3 regions of the Novosphingobium sp. fls2-241-R2A-195 genome follow, and region 1 is predicted to be linked to each of the others. Evidence: predicted binding sites of a transcription regulator. Region 1 holds the regulator's gene; each other region holds the start of a gene.
The links. The regulator LexA, encoded in region 1, represses DNA repair genes until DNA is damaged. The targets are predictions, from matches to a motif close to GTTCCNCNCTTGTTCT.
Positions count from the first base shown of each region.

Region 2: QRN25_RS12225 (DUF3072 domain-containing protein) is a predicted target of LexA. The motif match lies at 1,645-1,660, and genes of this name have one in related genera.
Region 3: recA (recombinase RecA) is a predicted target of LexA. The motif match lies at 1,807-1,822, and genes of this name have one in related genera.

Region 1 covers NZ_JARVRY010000016.1:66,939-71,219, forward strand. Annotated here, with positions in the region: partial or broken gene QRN25_RS13125 (ComEC/Rec2 family competence protein) at 1-1,104, shown strand, start outside; gene lexA (transcriptional repressor LexA) at 1,299-1,991, opposite strand; gene QRN25_RS13135 (molybdopterin molybdotransferase MoeA) at 2,093-3,313, opposite strand; gene moaC (cyclic pyranopterin monophosphate synthase MoaC) at 3,310-3,795, opposite strand; gene trpC (indole-3-glycerol phosphate synthase TrpC) at 3,812-4,281, opposite strand, start outside.
Region 2 covers NZ_JARVRY010000014.1:52,439-56,719, reverse strand. Annotated here, with positions in the region: gene QRN25_RS12245 (helix-hairpin-helix domain-containing protein) at 1-99, opposite strand, end outside; partial or broken gene QRN25_RS12240 (nucleoside deaminase) at 96-590, opposite strand; gene QRN25_RS12235 (hypothetical protein) at 855-1,211, shown strand; gene QRN25_RS12230 (plasmid stabilization protein) at 1,227-1,523, opposite strand; gene QRN25_RS12225 (DUF3072 domain-containing protein) at 1,672-1,899, shown strand; gene QRN25_RS12220 (PAS domain S-box protein) at 1,918-2,886, opposite strand; gene QRN25_RS12210 (Hsp20 family protein) at 3,530-4,006, shown strand; gene QRN25_RS12205 (Hsp20/alpha crystallin family protein) at 4,091-4,281, shown strand, end outside.
Region 3 covers NZ_JARVRY010000022.1:72,892-77,172, forward strand. Annotated here, with positions in the region: gene QRN25_RS16490 (hybrid sensor histidine kinase/response regulator) at 1-1,775, shown strand, start outside; gene recA (recombinase RecA) at 1,898-2,968, shown strand; gene alaS (alanine--tRNA ligase) at 3,651-4,281, shown strand, end outside.

The DNA.
Region 1 (4,281 bases):
CCCTTGTCCTTGCGCATGCTGGCGGTTGCAGCGTTCTGCGTTCTTCTGCTGTAGCCCGAGGCAGTAATGGGGCCCAGTTTTCAGTTGAGCTTCGGAGCGGTTCTGGCGCTTATCGCAGTCAGCACATCGGAACCGGTGCGCCATTTCCTTGGGCCGCGTGACGAAGGGATGATCGCAAGAGCAATGCGCCATATCGCTCTATTGCTTTTGACCGGCGCGGTAATCGATCTGGCACTCATGCCTATCGGCCTGTACCATTTCCACCGCGCTGGCGTATATGGAGCGCTGGCCAATGTGCTCGCGATCCCGTGGTCGACTTTCATCGTCATGCCGTTGCTGGCTAGTGCATTGATCCTCGACATCGCCGGGCTGGGAGGGCCTTTCTGGTGGCTGGCGGGCGTTTCGGTGGATGTGCTTGTCGGACTGGCACATTGGTTCGCTTCAAGACCGGGGGCGGTCAACCTGCTTCCGGGTACCGACGCCTGGGCATTCATGCTTTTTGTGTCGGGCGGGCTTTGGCTCGGTCTATGGACCGGCCGCATCCGCTGGGCGGGATTTCCCATTGCCGCGATCGGTGTGCTTTTGCTCGCGATGGCCCCGCCTGCAGATATATTGGTATCGGGCGACGGTCGCCATGTCGGCCTTGTCGAAAACGGCGGAAATCAGTTGTTCTTACTCAGGGACAGCAAAGGAGGCTATGCCCGGGACAATCTGATGGAGTTCGCGGGGATAGAAGCGGAACCCGCCACGCTTGATAAGTGGCCAGGCGCAAGGTGCAACCCGGACTTCTGTAAGGTGCCGATTGAGCGATCGGGGAAAGTCTGGCACCTGCTGATGTCGCGTGGACGCGATTCCGTCGCGGAACGTTCGCTTGTTGCAGCATGTGAGCACAGCGACATCGTCATATCAGATCGCTGGTTACCACGTAGCTGCCGCCCGCGCTGGTACAAGGCCGATCGTGGATCTTTGGCTCATACGGGAGGATTGGCCGTTTATCTGGGCAAGGGGCGCATCGATACTGTGGCTCAGACGCAGGGCTCACACGGCTGGTGGCATTCCTCACCATTTCATGTCCGTGAGAATGGACCTTCAACCACCAACTAGCGAACTAAGCGTGGTTCTTCCGGCGCGTGAGGACTTTCATAGTCCAATCCGAAGCCGGATTTTGCCTAATATACCGGATTTGACCTAATATGATTGCCGCAATGCGTATCGCAAGAAACTCCGGCACGGATCAAAACCGTCCGGAGTAAGTCGCGCTACTTGCCACAACGATGGTGCATCGGACTGGAAAAGTTTTAATTATACCGACGAAGCAGGCCAGCGAGCTTGCCCTGGACTTCCACTTCATCCGGGCCATATATCTGCGGTTCGTAAGCGGCGTTTGCAGGATCCAGGCGAACCATTCCAGCTTCACGTCGCAGGTATTTCAACGTGGCTTCTTCGCCACGGATGAGAGCCACCACGATCTCGCCATCCCGGGCAGCATTCGTGCGCTTAACGAGCGCGAAATCGCCATCCAGAATGCCCGCTTCGATCATGGAATCACCGGAGACCTCCAGCGCATAGTGTTCGCCCGAACCGAGCAGTGCAGCCGGGACAGGCAGGGTCGATTGGCCTTCCAGTGCCTCGATCGGAACGCCTGCCGCGATGCGGCCGTGCAGTGGAATCTCGATCACGTCATTCGCCGCTTCTACGGCGCGACGAGGTGCCTGAAGAGGGGGCACCCCATGGTTGCTATTGGCAGCGGATGGACGTGGCGCCTTGCTGCCCGTATCGTCCGGTTGACGCAAGACTTCCAAAGCGCGCGCCCGGTTGGGAAGGCGGCGAATGAAGCCTCGCTCCTCCAGCGCCGAAATCAGTCGGTGAACACCGGACTTCGACTTGAGATCAAGGGCTTCCTTCATCTCCTCAAAGCTAGGAGAGATGCCGCTTTCTTCAAGCCGTGCCTGGATGAACCGGAGCAATTCGTGCTGCTTGCGAGTCAACATGGTCGCTGCCTTTTCGTGACCTTCGAACCAGGCAAGTCCTGATCCCGCTTGTTCTCGTAGTGAACAATGGGGGAACAATCAAGCAACCAATTGAACTCAATTCAAGCAATGCCGTCATTCTGGAGCAGGAAAATCCGAACTTCGTCTCCTGCAGCCGCCGGCGCGGCCATTGCCGCGCGATCTACCAGCACATTGCTTGCGGCCAGAGAGGACAGGGCGCCGCTGTCCTGCAATGCATTGACGGTCACGCTTTCGCCATCCCACCAACCGCGAAGAAACTCACGGCGGCGACCGTTGGCGCGCAGCGGCATACTTAGTCTGGCGGCCAGGCGCATCGGCAATGGCCTCGCGGCACCCTGCATCGCTCGCAGGAGAGGAAGCAGAAAATGGTAGGCCGTAACGTAGCTGGAGACCGGATTTCCGGGTAGTCCCAGTATGATCTGTCGCCGTCCCGTCAGTTCGCGCGTGGCGACGAGGATGGGTTTGCCGGGCTTGATCGCCACGCGCCAGAAATCGATGCTCGCGCCCCAGCGTTCGAGGGCCGGGCGGATGAGGTCGTGATCGCCGACAGAAGCGCCGCCGCTGGTCACGATGAGATCGACATCGTCGGATGCCTCGAAAGCGCGCGTGATCGTGTCGATATCATCACGTACAGGCCCGATCCGCCTCGCATGGACATCCATCGCTGAAGCCATAGCCGCCAGCATGACGCCGTTGCTTGCGGGAATCTGATGGGGGGCGCAGCATTCCGGGTTTTCAGCGAGTTCATCGCCGCTGTCGATCACGGCCAGCCGCGGTGTGCGATGGACAGGCAGGTGCGTATGGCCCGAAGCGATTGCCAACGCCATTTGCGCCGGAGTGATGCGCGCGCCCGGCAGCATGATTTCCGTCCCCGTGACGAAATCCATTCCGCGATGTCTGATATGCTTGTGCGCGGGATCGGGTGCTTCACCCGACAACGTCAGGATTTCGGCATCTCTAGCAAGGTCTTCCTGGAGAATGACTGCCGCCGCATCGACCGGCAATATTGCTCCCGTTGAAATGCGTACGGCTTCGCCCGTGGAGAGGGGGCCGACGTGGGGATGCCCGGCGGCGCTTTCTCCGATCACTCGCCAGGGGCCCTGCAAGTCCCCGGCCGTCACTGCATAGCCATCCATCGCAGATAGGTTGGCCGGTGGCTGCGTGCGTCGGGCATATAGCGGTTCTGCGAGATACCGGTTGTATGCGCCTTCGATATCGACTCGCTCTATCGGAAGGGGTGTGGCCAACGCCAGCAATCGAGCCTGTGCCTCCTCGAGCGAGAGCGGCGCCGATTTGTTCATTCGGCCCACCCATCCAGTTTCCAGTGGCCCGACTTGCCGCCGATCTTTTCTACAAGGCGAATGTCACTGATGACCATGCTCTTGTCGAGCGCCTTGGCCATGTCGTAGATTGTCACAAGTGCGATGGAAGTCGCTGTTATTGCTTCGATTTCAACGCCGGTTTTTCCCGTCAAGGATGCTCGGGCAATTACCTTTATCGCGTTGTCTTCGAACGAGAACTCCAGATTTACGGCATCCAGCGCGAGAGGATGACACATCGGAATGAGTTCTGCCGTGCGCTTCGCCGCCATTATGCCAGCGATCCGCGCAGTACCTAGAACGTCACCCTTGGGCGCATTTCCAGCGCGAACGGCGGCGAGGGCGTCATCGCTCATCGAAATCCGACCGGAAGCTATGGCAGTGCGCTGTGTCTCGGCCTTGGCGCCAACGTCGACCATGCGGGCGTTGCCGTTGGCATCGATATGCGTGAGGGACTTGTTCATCGCAACCCCATGGGCATTACGTTCCGGTGAGAAGGGCGCGCGTCGCCGCTTCTATATCATTTTTGCGCATCAGGCTTTCGCCCACCAGGAAGGTGCGGGCACCGCAAGATGACAGGCGCTCCAGGTCGGCGTGGACGTTTATCCCGCTTTCGCTGACCAGCAAGGTGCCTTCGGGCGCCTGCGGGGCCAGTCGCTCGGTGGTCGCGATGTCGGTAGCGAAGCGTCGCAGATCACGATTGTTCACACCGATAAGACGTGATTTCAAAAGGCTTGCGCGTTCCATCTCATGTTCGTTGTGAACTTCGATCAGGCAGTCGAGACCGCGCTCGATAGCCGCGGATTCGATTTCCGCCATCAACACGTCGTCCAGCGCAGCGACGATGATGAGGATGGCATCCGCACCGATCGCGCGCGCTTCCGCAACCTGCCATGGATCGACCATGAAGTCCTTGCGGATGATCGGAAGGTTACAAGCGGCACGGGCCT
Region 2 (4,281 bases), on a different contig from region 1:
ATCTTCACGGTAGCGCACGATCTCAAAACCATGGCCCTTGAGCCGGGGTATTGCATCGAGCTCGTCAGCGGTCGCGGTATTCACATTGATCAGCGTCATAGGTTGCCTTGCTTCTCTAGCGGCACATCGGCATCGGGGGGGTAATAAAGGGCAGCGCATTCAGTGCGCAGGCACCCGCCTTCGATCACGATGTCATCGCGATAGGCGTCCGTGATGAAAGCCAGCGTATCGACATGCCGGGCTTCGAAATACATTTCATGCACATCGTCACGCCCTGCGCCATAGACAACCCGGCCTACTTTCGACCAGATCTACGCCATCGTACACATCCCGCATGGCTGAAGCGTCGAGTAAAGCGTTGCACCGCGCAGCTCCATTTCACCCGTGTCTTCGCATCCTCGCCTGATCGCCATCATCTCTGCGTGCGCGGTAGCGTCGGGTAATTCCTCGGTCTGGTTGCGCTCGCCGGCAATGATCTTGCCATTCAGAACAATCACGCAGCCCAAGGGGGAGGTAGAGGGATTGGATCCTTTGGACCGTGCAATCTCGATGGCCTTGCGCATCCACTTTTCATCTTCGGCCTGAGACACTCTCGTCCTCCCTCTCGTAAGCGAATGCGAAAAGGAGCGCTACCTGCCCCGGAAAACGGGCGTCCGGCAACGCCAAGGCCCCTTGTGGCCCCAAAAAAACTAGTTTCAACAGCACGCAGATCGGCGCAATCTCGACAGGCTGGACGCTATGACCATTCTCAGGTTGGGTTTGAAAGACTCCGCGGTCATCACCGTCGCTCCTGTCCGGTTGAGGAACGCCTTCGGCGCGGAGAGGGTTTCGCGAGAGGAGTCGTGAAAGTGAGCATGGCGAACGAACGATCATCGCCTGCCAAGGCCGGGCATCATCCCGTCACGCCTGACGGACGCTATTTCGTCGTGCGCGGACGGCTTTGGCGCACCTCCGATCCATCACTCGACCCCAACGAGCGCGAGCAGATGGTTCGGCAACTGATGGCAGCCCGGCGCGCGGTCGCGAAGGCCAGAAGGGATGGGGATATGGCGGCCGAGGATGCGGCCCACGGCGCTGTCGATCAGGTGAAACGCGCGCTAGGCGAGCGCGGCCCGGTTTGGTGGAGCGACGGCGCCCCCGATCTCAACCGCCAGATGGCGCACACCGGTCCCTATGCCGACTGGTATGCCGGTCTGAAGGCTGACGATTAAGGCGATCGCGAAAGTCTAACCACGCGATTGCTTGCGGCGCGTTTCCCAGCCTTTCTTTGCGGCGGCTGACCGTTTCTCATGGCCCTGGGACGATCCGCTTTTGCGACCGCCCTTGCGTGACGCGCTGTGGTTCTCGGGCTTGCCTCGCCCCGATCCGGACTTGTTTCCGCCACCTGATTCCTTGTTCACCGTCGCCCACGCACGGCGTTCGGCTTCCTTCTTGCCGACACCGCGTTCCTCATAGCCTTCCTCGATATGTTCGGCCTTGCGCTTCTGCTTGCCCGTGTAGCTCGACTTGTCGCCCTGCGGCATTGCTACTCTCCTGAACACTAATCCCCGAATTTTGCGAGAACGAACAACTGGCAAATTTGCGCCCTCACTTCGCCGCAGATGCCGCCACGGGAACCGGCGGTTCATGACGCCGTTCTTAAAAAGAACAATATGGGAACATGATATTGCCATGACCGAACAGCTGCACAATCCCAAGCTCGACGAGCATCCCGGCTCGAACACCGAAAAGAATCCCGAAGACTGGGTGTCCGGCGACGATCCGATGACGGGGGCGCAAGGCTCCTATTTGACCACGCTGTGCGAGGAAGCAGGCCAAGCGCCGCCGCCTGCCGACCTCAGCAAGGCCGAAGCGTCAAAACGCATCGACATGATCAAGGCGAACCTCGGTCTCGACTGACCGTAAACAATTCGTTGGTCAGTGAGCGAGCTGGTCGCGGGCGAGGCATATGGTCACGACCCGCTCGCCGCCATGCCACGCTTTTTCGATCGTCCCGCCGAGTCCACGCAGAGCCGCGCACATCAGCTCTGTTCCGAAGCCCTGATCGCCATTGTCATCACTGCCACCGTATTCGCGCCAGGCGATAGTGATGGTTGCATTCGCCACGGTGATATCGACCGTGAGTTGGCCGTCGGAATGGGAAAGAGCGCCATATTTGACGGCGTTGGTGGCGAGTTCGTGCAGAAGCAGCGCCAGTGACGTCGAGGCGTTAGCGCCGACGGGGGCGTCGCACTGCGCGACGGTGATCTGAGCCCCGTTTCGATAGGGCTCCAGTACCGCGCCGATGACCTCGCTTAGCGCCGCACTGGGTCGCTCCTCGCCAGGAAGGCCGAGTAAAAGTTGCTGCGCAGCGCCTAGTGCGGTGATCCGACTGCTCAGGTCGTCAGCAAAGTGATCGACATCGTCGGCCCTTCGGCGGCCAACTCCGACCAACCCTTGCACGATCGAAAGCAGGTTCTTGATGCGGTGATGCATCTCGCAAACAAGGATTCGTTGATTCTCAGCATGACGAAGGCGCTCGCCGATATCACGCGCGATCTTCGACGCGCCAATGATCTCGCCCGCGGCGTTGCGCACCGGCGAGATGGTAACCTCAATATAGACAAGTTCACCATCACTGCGCCGGCGCACCGTTTCGAGGCGATCAATGCGTTCGCCTGCCCGCAGTTTGCCAATGATGTCGGCTTCCTCCTGGAGCCGGTCCTCGGGGATGATGAGCGTAATGGGCTGGCCGATCGCCTCTGCGGCGGTGAATCCGAACAGCTTTTCGGCTCCCGCATTCCAGCTGGTGATGACGCCGTCGAGCGTTTTGCTGAGGATGGCGTCGCCGGAATTGTCCACCACCGAGGAAAGCCACAAACCGGCGTCGAATTTGGGATCATACATCGTCGAATGCCTCACGTTCCCTCGTTAGCGAACTTGCCAGTGGCCATTTCAAAAAACGTGTTGGCTGGCCACATGTGAGGCGCAGCAGTGGGCGTCAAGGACATTATAAATATAGGCGGATGCCATCGACGCCTGTCAGCCTGTTCGTGTCGTGGTCGATTAGCCATCCTTCTTGGCGCTTGTGCGTTGGTGCCGAAGCGGACCTCTCGTGATCGTCCGATCCCTGCCAGTAAACTCTCCGCTCTTGTCGATACTGAAGGATGCGCTGACAGCCTGAGGCTGACCAGCGCGCAAGTTCAAAATGCCTGCGAAGCCGAGGCCTTGATTGAGACCTTTCCCAATGGCGCAATCCTGGGGGGCGATCAGGGCTAAGACAGAAAGGCACCAACCGTCAGGAGGGCCCAGTAAGCACGAGATTTCTTGATCTGGAGGTGAGGATTTCAATGGACCGAAGCGAGCGCTGGATCGCCGCACGGCAGACGGGGGGAGGAGCCGGACCTGCCCAAAAAAATCTCTTGAAACCCCATCCTCTCTTCTTAACTTTTTCTCGCCGGACGCTGAAAACCGGGTCTGGTGGACATTGAGAGTGCCGGCTCTCTCCGGCACGTCTCATGCCCGAATTGCTCAATAGGAGGATTTGGAAATGAGAACCACTGCTTTTGACTTTGCACCTTATCGGCGCTCAACCGTGGGCTTCGATCGGCTGTTCAATCTGCTCGAAGCCGGCACCCGCGAAGATGACGGCTATCCGCCCTTCGACATTCTGAGAGAAAGCGATGACAGCTACCGCGTAACGCTGGCGGTGGCTGGCTTCCACCCTGAGGATATCGAGGTGGTGGCCCAACAGAACCTGCTCACCGTCACCGGCAAGCGAGCCGACGACAACGGGCAGGGCGAATATCTGCATCGCGGCATTGCCACACGCGCGTTCGAGCGGCGCTTTCAGCTCGCCGACTTCGTGGAAGCCGGGGACGCCCGTTTCGAGAACGGCCTACTGAGCATCGCGCTCAAGCGAGTCGTGCCCGAGGCAATGAAGCCGCGCAGAATCGAGATCAGCGGCGGCAAGGCTGCCCAGGATCAGATCGAAGCGCCAAGGGATGAGGCCCGCGAAGCGGCCTGATCCATGATTAAAAGGTTTGCCGGCACCGCCCCCCGCCGGGCCGGCAGGCCTTCACCCTTCCAGCCAGAAAAGGAGATGACCATCATGGCTTTTCGTGATCTCATTCCCTGGAGCCGGCAGGAAAACCGGCTTCCCGTCCCGGTCAGCGCCGAGCGCGACCGCGACACTAATACCCACTCTTTGCTCTCGCTCCACCGCGAGATGAACCGGCTGTTCGACGATACACTCCGCTGCTTCGGCGTGCCCGCATTAACCGGGTTCGACCGCGCTGCCGG
Region 3 (4,281 bases), on a different contig from region 1:
GTGATGCCCATGCCGACATGACCGGCGCCGACTTCGTCGCGCTGCTCGGCCAGGAGGAGGGCGAGCGGATCGGCTGGGCGCGCGATGGCGGGCGCGGCGGCGCGCTGGTGCTTTATCACGTCCCCGTCACCGACCCCGACCGTACCGACGAGGCCGATCCCAACACGACCCCGTCGCTGATGCTCGTGGTCGAGGCCTCGCAAGGCATCGGCACCGGAGGCGGCGGCACCGGATCCGCGCCGCATCTGGAGGCGCTGCTCAGTCAGCTCCCGCTCGGCCTCGCCATGGCCGACCGCGACGGACGCCTCCTCTTCGCCAACCCCGCCTTCATGCGCGCGGCCGGCCACGAAGGGCAGGAGCCGCCGACCTACCCGACCGACCTCGTCGTCAAGGATGACAAGCGCGCGCTGTCCGAAGCGATCCGTCGCTTCGCGCAAGGCCCGGCGGCGGCGGGAGACCTCGCAATCCGTCTGACCAGTCAGCCGGATGATCCCGTCTCGCTCAGCCTCGCGGGCGTGCGCGGCCTTGGCGATGCCGCCGTGTTGCTCGGGCTTACCGATACCTCTGAGGAAATGCGCCTCAAGCGTCAGGTCGCACAGGCCACCAAGATGCAGGCGGTGGGCCAGCTTGCGGGCGGCGTTGCGCACGATTTCAACAACGTGCTCACCGCCATTCTCGGCACCTGCGACCTCATGCTGATGCGCCATACGCCGGGCGATTCGGACTATGACGACATCCAGCAGATCCGCGCCAACTCCAACCGCGCCGCCTCGCTGACCCGCCAGTTGCTCGCCTTCTCGCGCCAGCAGACCCTGCGGCCCGAGGTAATCCAGGTGCCCGACGTCGTCGCCGACGTCTCGCAGATGCTGCGCCGCCTGATCGGCGAGAAAATCCAGCTTGCCGTCACTCACGACCGCGATCTCGGCCCCGTCCGCGCCGACCCGACGCAGCTCGAGCAGGTCATCGTCAACTTGTGCGTCAACGCCCGCGACGCCATGCAATCGCGCGGCGACGGTGCGGGCAAGCTGACGCTCGCGACCCGCCGCATCACCACCACCGACGTGCGCGCGATGCGGTCCGAGATCATCCCGGCGGGCGAGTACACCGCGCTCATCGTCGAGGATACCGGCGGCGGCATCCCGCCCGAAATCCTCGGCAAGATCTTCGAGCCGTTCTTCACCACCAAGGAGCAGGGCAAGGGCACCGGCCTCGGCCTCTCGACGGTCTACGGCATCGTCAAGCAGTCGGGCGGCTTCATCTTCGCCGAGACCGACGTGGGCCAAAATGGCAAAGGCGGCGGCACGCGCTTCACCGTCTATCTCCCGGTCCACCATGCGACCCCCGGCAGCCTGCCTGAAAAGGCGATCGTCGCCCCCACGCCGCCGCCGACGCAGTGGGCGGGCGGCGGCTCGATCCTGCTGGTCGAGGACGAAGACCCGGTGCGCATCGTCGCCGAACGCGCGCTCACCCGGCAGGGCTACCAGGTCACCTGCGCGCGCGACGGCGAAGAGGGCCTCGAACTGGTGGAGGAGGGCGGCCAGTTCGACCTCGTCGTCTCCGACGTCGTCATGCCCACGCTCGACGGTCCGGCCATGGCGCGCGAGATTCGCCGCTTCGCGCCCGACCTGCCGGTGCTGTTCATGTCGGGCTATGCGGAGGAGCAGCTGCGCAAGCAGATCGGCATCCCCAACGCCTGGTTCATGCCCAAGCCGTTCTCGGTCCAGCAGCTCTCCGAAAAAGTCGGGGAAGTTCTGGCGCAGACCGCCAAGGGCTGATTCCCGCGTTAAAAAACGGAAATCTGCCGAAGTTCCTGTCTTGTTCTAGTGGAACGAAGCGAGTACAGGTCGCTTCGTGACGTTGACCTTTCCGGTCAGCTAGGTAGCAGGAGGTAAGTAATATGGCCGCTCAGCTCAAGCTGATCCAGGAAGGCAAGGAAAAGGACTCCATGGACCGTCAGAAGGCGCTCGAAGCCGCGCTCGCACAGATCGACAAGGCGTTCGGCAAGGGCTCCGCGATGAAGCTGGGCTCGAAGGAGACCATGCAGGTCGAAGCGATCTCCACCGGCTCGCTGGGCCTGGATATCGCACTCGGCGTCGGCGGCCTGCCGCGCGGCCGCGTGATCGAGATCTACGGTCCGGAAAGCTCGGGCAAGACCACGCTCGCGCTGCACTGCATCGCCGAAGCGCAGAAGACCGGCGGCACCGCGGCCTTCATCGACGCCGAACACGCGCTCGACCCGGTCTATGCCAAGAAGCTGGGCGTCAACATCGACGAACTGATCGTCTCGCAGCCCGACACCGGTGAGCAGGCGCTGGAAATCGTCGACACGCTGGTGCGCTCGAACGCGATCGACGTGCTGGTGGTCGACTCGGTCGCCGCCCTCGTCCCCCGCGCCGAAATCGAAGGCGAGATGGGCGACAGCCACGTCGGTCTGCAGGCCCGCCTGATGAGCCAGTCGCTGCGCAAGCTGACCGGTTCGATCAGCCGCTCGCGCTGCATGGTGATCTTCATCAACCAGCTGCGCATGAAGATCGGCGTGATGTACGGCAACCCGGAAACGACCACGGGCGGCAACGCGCTTAAGTTCTACGCCTCGGTCCGCCTCGACATCCGCCGCACCGGCGCGATCAAGGACCGCGACGAAGTCGTCGGCAACGCCACCCGCGTCAAGATCGTCAAGAACAAGGTCGCCCCGCCGTTCAAGCAGGTCGAATTCGACATCATGTACGGCGAAGGCGTCTCCAAGATCGGCGAAATCCTCGACCTCGGCGTCAAGGCCGGCCTCGTCGAGAAGTCGGGCGCATGGTTCAGCTACGATTCGATCCGCATCGGGCAGGGGCGTGAAAACGCCAAGACTTACCTCAAGACCAACCCCGAAGTCTGCGATCGTCTCGAGAAGGCGATCCGCACCAAGACCGACGGTCTGGCGGAGGAAATGATGGTCGGACCTTCCGAGGACGACGCCTGATCCGACAAGGAACCCCGGCAGGAATGTCGGGGTTTTTTGTTTCGGGAAGAGATTGAAGTATGAATGCGAGGGTTAACACCCTCGCGCTCCCGGGACTGTCGGCCTTGTGCCTTGCAGCGGCATTGGGCTGTCGGGCAAAGTCCTCGTCATTGCGAGCGCAGCGAAGCAATCCAGGGCGGCGTAGTGCTGCCCTGGATTGCTTCGCTGCGCTCGCAATGACGGACGATGGAAGAAATCAGATGTGAGCCAAGGCCAGGATGGTACCGGCTACTGTCACGGCGGCGCCGATGCTCAGTTGGATGGGATTGGTCAGGCGCCGCAAGGGCAGGGCGAGGGATTGTTCGATCTTGGACATCCTCTGAATATACGACTGAAGCGCTTGCAGTGCTCACGCAGAGAATCGTTCACAGTCATGCGCTTTCCGCGGCGAAGCTGTCTTCCATGTCGAAATAGCCCGCGGCACCGTGATCCACGAAGGCAATGCGTACCCAAGACTGCCGCACGCGCGGCGACGACAGGTAACGGGGGGCAGGGAGGCTATGCTCCCCTGCTTTGTCTTCTCTTCTTCCGTAACCCGCCCGCCACTATGGTGCAAAAACCGGCGTATCATCGCAATTCCCGACCAGTCTGACCGCAGACTCCCGCTTGCCGCCGCGCGCGGTGTCCATTATCGGCGCAAATCATGCAGACTACGAACGACATCCGCCGGTCCTTCCTCGACTACTTCGCCAGCAATGGTCATGAGGCCGTGCAGTCCGCGCCGCTCGTTCCCTACAACGATCCGACGCTGATGTTCGTCAATGCGGGCATGGTGCCGTTCAAGAACGTGTTCACCGGCCTCGAAACCCGCGCCACGCCGCGCGCCACTTCGTCGCAGAAGTGCGTGCGCGCGGGCGGCAAGCACAACGATCTCGACAACGTCGGCTACACCGCGCGGCACCACACGTTCTTCGAGATGCTCGGCAATTTCTCGTTCGGCGATTACTTCAAGGAGCAGGCGATCACCCATGCGTGGACGCTGCTGACGAAGGAGTGGGGCCTGCCGGTCGAGAAGCTGCTGGTCACCGTCTATCACACGGACGACGAGGCGTTCGACTTGTGGAAGAAGATCGCCGGTCTGCCCGAGCAGAAGATCATCCGCATCCCGACGAAAGACAACTTCTGGGCGATGGGCGACGAAGGCCCGTGCGGTCCGTGCTCGGAAATCTTCTTCGACCATGGCGACCACATCTGGGGCGGCCCTCCGGGATCGCCGGAAGAGGACGGCGACCGCTTCATCGAGATCTGGAATCTCGTGTTCATGCAGTTCGAGC